One region of the Maridesulfovibrio sp. genome, then DNA from elsewhere that is predicted to be linked to it. Evidence: riboswitches for the same ligand, from Rfam matches in the RefSeq annotation. Region 1 holds a riboswitch; the other holds the start of a gene.

Region 1 (4,487 bases):
GAAAAAACGCGCACCGAAACGGGTTCGCAAAGAATTGTATGGCAAAAGAGCAATGGAAATATTTGAAGCCTGGTATCAGGAAAATATAAAATAAAAGCTTAGGCTATCTGTTTTTACCTGACGGTCTCCCATTACCTGTAGTGAAGCTTATTAAAAGTTTTTGAAGGGGTGGGGTCTGGGGAAGTGAAATTTTTGCAAAAGTTTCCCTTCCCCGGCCGCCGGAGGCATATATGACTCAAAAACATCCTTTTGAAATTAAACCGAACCGGACATTGCTGACTCTGGCGATTCCGGTTCTTTTCTCTATGGTCGCCGAACCTGTTACCGGACTTGTGGACACTGCCTTTGTCGCCAAACTAGGCCCGGAAGCTCTTTCTTCACTGGGTATCGGAACGATGGTTTTCTCGTCCGTATTCTGGATTTTCGGTTTTCTGGGAATCGGTACCCAGACCGAAGTCGCTCATGCTTTAGGCAAGGGCGATATAGAACGGGCATCATCACTCGGCTGGATGGCGGCGGGTATTTCAGCTGCGGTAGGTTTTGCTCTGATTCTTTTCGTTTATCCTTTTTTGAGCAATATAGCGTCATTAATGGGCGGCGAAAACAGTGTTCGGGATCTGGCTGTAGATTACATGCGCTATCGGCTGCTGGGCGCTCCGGCTGTGTTGGTGGTTCTGGCCTGTTTCGGATCTTTGCGCGGATATCAGGATATGAGTTCCCCGCTTTGGATTGCCGTGGGCATGAACCTCATCAATGTTGTGCTCGACTGGTGTCTTGTTTTCGGTACGGGACCTTTCCCGGAGATGGGCGTAGGAGGAGCAGCGCTGGCTAGTGCTGTCAGCCAGTGGATAGGCGCAGTCTGGGCGGTGTTGGTAGTTCGCAAACATTATGGCTTCAATACCGGGTTCAGAATTGCGGATGCCCGCAGGCTGTTTGTTATCGGCGGAGATATGTTTGTGCGTACCGGGTGCGTCTGTTTATTTCTGCTGCTTTGTACCCGCTTTGCGACCAAGGCCGGAGCTGAATCCGGCGCAGCGCATCAGGCTATCCGCCAATTTTATGTTTTTCTGGCTCTTTTTCTGGATGCGTTCGCTATCAGCGGCCAATCACTGGTTGGCTATTTTGTTGGTCGTGCGGAACGTTTAACGGCTCGGAAGGTTGCCGCACTCGTCTGCAAATGGAGTTTCGGTACCGGGATTTTGCTGACCATCATAATGTATATTGGAAAGCAGCCCGTTGAATGGCTGCTGGTACCGGAGGAAGCTGCCTCTGTTTTTGCTCCCGCATGGTTGGCGGTCACTTTTTTACAGCCCATAAATTCGCTTTCCTTTGCCACAGACGGAATTCATCTCGGAACCGGTGATTTTCGCTATTTGCGTAACGCCATGCTCGCGGCTGTTCTTATAAGTTCCGGTGTTCTTGTTGTCGTTGATTGGCTTCAACCACAGCATATGCTCTTCTGGATCTGGATAGTGGCCGGATTGTGGACCAGTTTACGGGCTCTGTTCGGCATGATCCGTATCTGGCCGGGGATCGGGAATGGGCCGCTAGCTTTAAACTGATATTGACAATATGAGTTAACAATCATATCAAGCCCTTGCCTGAGGCGCTCTCGCGAGCTTAATAGGGAACCCCGTGAAAGTCGGGGACGGACCCGCCGCCGTGAGTCCTGAGTTGCTTAACCCCGTTAGACCGGACCTTGTCCGGTTATGCGTGCCACTGAATTTATTTTCGGGAAGGCCGGGTAAAGTGGGACGAGTCGGAAGACCTGCCCAGGTGCAAATCAATGTTTATTCTGACGGATAACGGGGCTTTTATCTATCAGAAACAGTTGCGCATGTACGTACCTGCGTGCTTTCCTATTCCCAAAGCCCCCCAAATTTAAGGAGACTGCTATGCAGTACCGTTTTGGGGACAAATCCAAGTTCATCCCCGCATTTCTTCTGGTTTGTTTTCTTCTGATTCCTTCACTAGCTCTGGCCGGTCACGGTGAAGCTAAACCTGTTAAAAAAGGTATACTGCTCGCTGCTTTCGGTTCCAGTATGCCGCAGGCCCATGCTTCTTTTGACGCCATCGACAAGGCTGTTAAAAAGGCTTTTCCCGGTGTTCCTGTCCGTTGGGCCTATTCATCCGCTATTATCAGGGGGATTCTGGCAAAAGAAGGCCGTAATATCGATTCCCCGGCTATGGCTATGACCAAAATGATGGAAGAAGGTTTCACCCATGTTGCCGTGCAGTCCCTGCATACAATTCCCGGTGAAGAGTTCTGCGGAATTTCCGAAACAGTGAAAGCTTTTGAAGGAATGCCCAAAGGCATAAGCAAAGTCACTGTAGGTAAGCCCCTGCTTTACTCCAATGAAGACATGCAGCGCACAGTGAAAGCAATAATCGCCAATATTCCCAAGGATCGTAAGGCCAAGGATGCTGTAGTGCTCATGGGACACGGCACCCCGCATGCCGCGAACATCTACTACCCCGCTTCTCAGGATTATTTCTCAAAAGTTGATCCTATGATATTTGTAGGTACGGTTGAAGGTACTCCTACCCTTGATGATGTAAAAAAACTGCTCAAGAAAAGTAAAGCCAAAAAAGTCTACCTCATGCCTTACATGTCCGTTGCCGGTGACCATGCCCGTAACGATATGGCCGGAGATGAAGATGATTCATGGAAATCAGAGCTGACCAAGCAGGGCTACAAATGTGTTCCCGTATTGAAAGGGTCCGCTGAATTCCCTCAGGTTGTGGACATCTGGGTTGACCACCTTAAAGTTGCTTTCAAACATCTTGGTGATCATTAGACCCGGTGACCTTTGTCTCGGTTAATTATTAATTAAAACAGGTGGTAATTATGGAATTTTCAGGCAATAGGAGGACACAGGCTGTAATAATCCTTGCTGTGCTTGTGCCTGTTTCCATTTTTGCCGCCTGTCTTTTCGGGGCTTACAATGCCGAACCTGCGCAGGTTCTGGCGGTTTTTAACTCTGCCCTTGGAATCGGAGCCGTGAAGGTCGAAAAGGCTCTGTCTTTTATCATCATAGATCTGCGGCTGAGCCGGGTCTGCCTGTCATTTCTGGTGGGCATGTCGCTTGCTGTGGCCGGGACTGTTTATCAGGGAATTCTGCGTAACCCGTTGGCCGATCCGTTTACTCTAGGAGTGAGTAGCGGCGCTGCTTTCGGAGCCAGTCTGGCTATCTTTTCCGGTTCCACCATACTAGGTGCGCAGCTCTGGAGCAGGTTCGGGAATATGTTCCTGCCGCTTGCCGCCCTTGGCGGAGCGATGGCAGCTCTCGGTGCGGTGCTCATGCTGGGCCGTATAGGCGGAAGATTGCGTCGTGAAACCATGGTTCTGGCCGGCATTGTAGTGGCTACTTTTCTGTCTGCTTTGATTTCACTGCTCAAGTCCCTTGATGAGGATTCCGTAACTTCCATAGTCTTTTGGATTATGGGCAGTTTTCAAGGTCGTGGATGGAGTCATGTTCAGCTTTTTCTGCCGTATTTTGTCGCGGGGATGATTCCGCTGGTTTATTATTCCCGGGAGCTTGATATTCTTTCGCTGGGGGAGACTCAGGCGCGTCATCTGGGCATGGATGTTTCCAGAGTTCGTATGGCCTTGCTTGTCGGGTCCGGTCTTTTGACCGGAGCGGCGGTGGCTGTGTCCGGGATTATCGGCTTCGTAGGGCTGATTGTTCCTCATCTGGTGCGTATGTTTCAAGGCGCGGAGCACAGGCCGCTGCTCGTTTCATCATCCCTGCTGGGTGGGTTGCTGCTGGTTTGGTCCGATGTCATCGCCCGCTCGCTGCTTACCGGCGGAGAGGAGCTGCCCGTGGGGGTTGTGACCGCTCTGCTGGGTGGACCGTTTTTCTGTATTGTTCTGCGTTCCGGTTTTAAGGGAGGCAGCTCATGATCAGTATTACGAATCTGCGGGCAGGATATGCAGGGCGTGAAGTTCTGCACGGGCTGAACATTGATTTCACCGGCGGTTCAATGACTGCGGTCCTCGGACCTAACGGCAGCGGCAAGACAACTCTCGTATCGTCAATTTCAGGTGTCCTTAAACCTTTGGACGGCTGTGTTGAAATTGAAGGCAGGCTTGTTGATTCGTATCATCCCCGAGAATTGGCCGGTTTAATGGCCGTTCTGCCGCAACGGGTTGACCCGGTTTTCGGGTTGACCGTTAAATCAATGGTGATGATGGGACGCTATGCCCATGGTTCCGGTTTTTTCGGTTACGACGCGGAGGATGAAAAAATCTGCGCTGAGGCTATCAAACAGGTCGGAATCAGTCATTTGGCTCAGCGGTCGGTGGTCGAGCTTTCCGGCGGTGAATTCCAGCGGGTTCTCATGGCCCGCACGGTTGCCCAGCAGGCCCGAATAATGGTTTTGGATGAGGCTTCTTCCGGGGTTGATGTTGCCGGTAAGATTGAACTTTTCGATCTTCTGAAAAAAATGAACCGGGAAGGGGCGGCCGTAATCTGCGTGATCCATGA
Region 2 (4,487 bases), 1.7 Mb from region 1:
TGAATTGAACCCGCAGGATCTGGCGGATGTACTGCGCGGCAGCTTTGCCGGGATAGCACGTTAGTTCCTTTTTCTCGTTTCAACGACTTTAAGCAGACCCGCGCGATTAATTTCGAGCGGGTCTTTTTTTTGTTTGTTTTATAAGAAGCTTGACAATCAAACTAAACCAAAGATAGATGTTTTGAAACACGATTAGTTTGAAACACAAAATATATGAGGTTCAAAATGGATTTTGATTCAATATTTATAGTAGCCATACAATCCAGTCTTTTTCTGGGACTTATTCATGGGATCAATCCCTGCGGTCATTCATGGCTGGTTCTGGCGCCGTTTGTGTATGGCGAGAAGAATGGCAGAAAGGTTTTTTCGCTGACAGCGGCATTTGTTTCCGGTACCGCTCTGGCCTGTCTGATTATCGGCCTGACTCTGGGGTCCATCTCGCTGAGCATACCGGAATCGCTGACTCATGTCGTGGATATGGTTACAATTGCTATTCTTGTTTTGCTGGGCGGGATATTGCTTCTTAAACCGGAACTTTTGCATAGTCACGACCACGATCATGAGCACCATCCCCATCACGAGCACGAGCACGAGCACGAGCACGGCCACGACCATGAACATCACCACGACCACAGGCATAGTTGTTCATGTTCTCATAATTCAAAGAAATCGTTGCGCAGCATTACCTCGTGGGGGCTGTTTTCGATAGGGTTTGTGAACATGATTGTTCCTTGCCCCACGGTTGCTATCATGTATAAGTACGCACTTGATTCCGGCAGTATCATAAAAGGAACGGCGGTCTTCGCCAGTTACGCTGTGGGTACGGCTATTGTCCTTGCTGCTGTGATTTATGCTATTTACCGGGCGGCATCATTTGTTCGTACTCTGGAGCAGGGCTGGGTGGAACCGCTGGTCATGCGTACTGCGGGAGTCATGACTATCTGTTTTGCGATCTATAGCTATACAAACATATAAAAGACGAGGCTGATGTGCTCGACAAGCTTAACCATGCTGTTATCGAATTTTATGAGAAGCTCTCATCATGGGAACATGATGTTGTTCGGGAAAAGGGGCTGACTCTGCCCCAGATGCATACCCTTGAAGTGCTTGGTATCCATAAAGCTATGCGCATGAAGGAACTGGCCCAGCACATGGGCATTACTACCGGTACATTGACTGTGCTGGTGGATCGGCTGGAGGACAAAGATTTCGTCTTCCGCAAGCCCCATCAGACAGACCGCCGTTCTATTCTTGTTGAATTGACGGAAGAAGGGCAGAAAATGTTCATGGAACACGACAGACTGCATCTGCGGCTTACGGAAGAACTGACTTCAGAGTTTTCAGAAGAGGAAAAAGCTATTTTGCTCGGCTGTATAGATAAAATGAATGCCACTTTTTGATCATTGCTTTTTGTTTATCTTTACGAACATTTTATGAACATATGTGGAAAAGGTTTGTTCGTATGCTCATAATCAAAAACAAGCTGTTCTTGCAAAAGATCAAAAAAATATTTCGTTTTGAAAATTATGCCCGGTAATTTTTTTGCTACAGATTCAGATAATTTTATCTCTAAATCAGCATGTTAAATGGTTTTGAACATGCTGTGAACAATTGTGGAAAACTCGTGTTCCATAAGTTTTAAGGCAAGCCGGACAAGGGCTGACGGGTGATCCATTAAGAAAAAGTCTAGAGAGCCTTGACGATTGTTTCGAGTCTGGTAGACTGTTTTTGTCGTTATCACTTCAGGAGTTCATTTCCGCTTTCTGAGCATTATCGAAATGAATCTTACGGGAACCCGGTTTGAATCCGGGGCGGTTCTGCCGCTGTCAGGGAAGCCTTATGGGTGTACCCCGAGCCAGCACCCCGGCCTGAAGCATACCTGTCCATCGCGGCAGGTTGGTTCAAACTGACCGGAAGATTATTGCTTTTGATGATTCTCCGGTTTCAAAGTCCTGCGGGATGCGCCTACCGGGCCTCCTGCTCCTAAATGCCACACCACCATAAGACACGGTCCATCCGTGGGCTTGCAATCTGGGGAGGTTGCAGACTTTTCTGCGCTCTTTTTTCGGCGCAGGCGGTGATGTGTGCGGACAAAATTTTTATCAGGTAATTAAATGCCCAAACAAATTCTCAAACGTGACGGATGTCTCGAGTCCTGGTCTACAGAACGTATTTCTGAAGCTATTTTTAAAGCTCTCAAAGCCAGCGGAATTAAAGATCCCCTGCTGAGTAAACGTCTCGGCCGCAAGGTTGAGCAGAAACTGGCTGACGTTGATGTCCCTGAACAGGAAATGGTTCAGGATATGGTTCAGCTGGTACTCATGGAAAATCGTCTCTATTCTGTTGCCGAACGCTACATCATTTACCGTGAAAAGCGTCGCGAGCTGCGCCGTCAGGATGAAACATACCTCGATATCGCCGGTACCATTGAAAGTTATCTCGACCGGTCCGACTGGCGGGTGAACGAAAACTCCAACATGGGGCACTCCTTTCAGGGACTGATGCTGCACATGTCAGGAGCTGTTCAGGCCCGTTACTGCCTGGAAAAATATCCTGAAGAAATCAGGCTGGCCCACGAGCACGGCTATTTTCATATTCATGACCTTTCCTTCGGCCTTGCAGGATACTGCGCCGGCTGGTCACTGCGTGACCTGCTGCTGGACGGTTTCGGCCTCAAGGGCCGTTGTTCTTCCGGTCCTGCCAAGCATTTTGATTCCGTAACCGGTCAGATGGTTAACTTCCTCGGCACCCTGCAGAATGAATGGGCTGGTGCTCAGGCATTTAACAACGTCGATACCTATCTTGCGCCTTTCGTCCGTTATGACGGTCTGGATTACGATCGCGTAAAACAGATCGTGCAGAAGCTGATTTTCAACCTGAATACCACCTCCCGCTGGGGCGGTCAGAGTCCGTTTACCAACTTCACTTTTGATCTGGTTCCGCCCAAGCATATCGCCAGCGAACCGGTAATCATCGGCGGTGAATTTCAGGATTCTACATACGGTGAATATGAAGCAGAAATGGAAATGATCAACCGTGCCTTCGTCGAAATCATGCTTGAAGGTGATTCTGACGGCCGTATCTTCTCCTTTCCTATTCCTACATACAACGTCACCCCGGACTTTCCGTGGGAAAGCGAAGTGGGTGAACTTCTGCTGCAGATGACCGCCAAGTACGGCGCTCCTTACTTCCAGAACTTCATCAACTCCGACCTCAATCCTGAAGACGTGCGTTCCATGTGCTGCCGTCTCCAGATGGACCTGCGTGAGATTCGCAAGAAGACCGGCGGTCTTTTCGGAGCAGGTGACCTGACCGGTTCCATCGGTGTTGTTACCCTGAATCTGCCCAAGCTTGCATATCTCGCACAGGGTGAGGAAGATTTTCTTGATCTGATCTCCGAATATGCGACTCTGGCCAAGGATTCTCTGGAGTACAAACGTAAGCTTGTTTCCGCCAACTTTGAGAACGGCATGTTCCCGTTCTCTCAGCGTTACCTGAAGAACGGTTTCAAGGGACATTTCTCAACCATCGGTCTGATTGGTGGTAACGAAGCCTGCCACAATCTGCTTGGTAAAGGCATCGATACCCCTTCAGGATCACGCCTGATGCAGAGAGTTCTGCACCACCTGCGCGACCTGACCGTTGAGTTTCAGGAAGAAACCGAAAACCTCTTCAACCTTGAAGCCACTCCGGGTGAAGGTACCTGCTACCGTCTGGCAAAAATTGATAAGAATCTCTATGCCGATATCTATACTTCCGGCGACAAGACTCCTTATTACACTAACTCCACCCTGCTGCCGGTCGGTTCTACCGAAGACGTAGTCTACGCGCTGGAACACCAGAACGATTTGCAGACCCTTTACAATGGCGGTACCGTCTTCCACACCTTCCTTGGTGAAGCGGTTCCCGATACCAAGGCACTCAAAAACTTTATCATCAAAGCCATGACCAACACCAAGATTCCATACATCTCGGTTACTCCGACCTTTTCGGTCTGCGAGGATCACGGCTATATTTATGGTGAACACTTTGAATGCCCAGATTGCGGCAAGGATGCCGAGGTATACACCCGCATTGTCGGCTACTACCGTCCGGTCAACCGCTGGAATAAAGGTAAACAGGAAGAGTATCGCGAAAGAACCGAATACAGCCAGAGATCCTGCGCCTGCTAAAGCCTGTTCGGTTCACATCCACAAATTAAAAATTATGAAGTCCGGGGGAGTTTTCCCCCGGACTTTATCTTTTCGTAATTGCTTGCGTTGATGGTTTTGAGGATGTAACTTGTACTGACCGGAACCCTTAACAGTTTATGAGTATGATATTATCAGCCAGTCAGTTGCGCGCATTGCGCCAGAGAAATGATGAAGAGCTTCGCAAGGGAAGTTTTGCCAAGCATGGTTATCCTGCCAACACTATTCAGGATTTGCTTCACACCGTTGAGGCCCTGAAAGGTGAAAAGAAAAAGTGGAAAAAAGTTGCTCAGGAGC

Evidence for each region. Region 1 has a riboswitch for cobalamin ahead of ACKU35_RS16255 (sirohydrochlorin cobaltochelatase). Riboswitches for the same ligand answer to the same signal wherever they lie in the genome.
Region 2: another riboswitch for cobalamin. It lies ahead of ACKU35_RS05025 (ribonucleoside triphosphate reductase); the one in region 1 lies ahead of ACKU35_RS16255 (sirohydrochlorin cobaltochelatase).

The regions. Positions count from the first base shown of each region.
Region 1 covers NZ_OY780933.1:3,625,576-3,630,062, reverse strand. Annotated here, with positions in the region: gene trmFO (methylenetetrahydrofolate--tRNA-(uracil(54)-C(5))-methyltransferase (FADH(2)-oxidizing) TrmFO) at 1-94, shown strand, start outside; gene ACKU35_RS16260 (MATE family efflux transporter) at 231-1,562, shown strand; cobalamin riboswitch at 1,588-1,791, shown strand; gene ACKU35_RS16255 (sirohydrochlorin cobaltochelatase) at 1,896-2,798, shown strand; gene ACKU35_RS16250 (iron ABC transporter permease) at 2,849-3,904, shown strand; gene ACKU35_RS16245 (ABC transporter ATP-binding protein) at 3,901-4,487, shown strand, end outside.
Region 2 covers NZ_OY780933.1:1,118,417-1,122,903, forward strand. Annotated here, with positions in the region: gene ybaK (Cys-tRNA(Pro) deacylase) at 1-64, shown strand, start outside; gene ACKU35_RS05015 (sulfite exporter TauE/SafE family protein) at 226-975, shown strand; gene ACKU35_RS05020 (MarR family transcriptional regulator) at 990-1,400, shown strand; cobalamin riboswitch at 1,728-1,887, shown strand; gene ACKU35_RS05025 (ribonucleoside triphosphate reductase) at 2,115-4,172, shown strand; gene ACKU35_RS05030 (hypothetical protein) at 4,316-4,487, shown strand, end outside.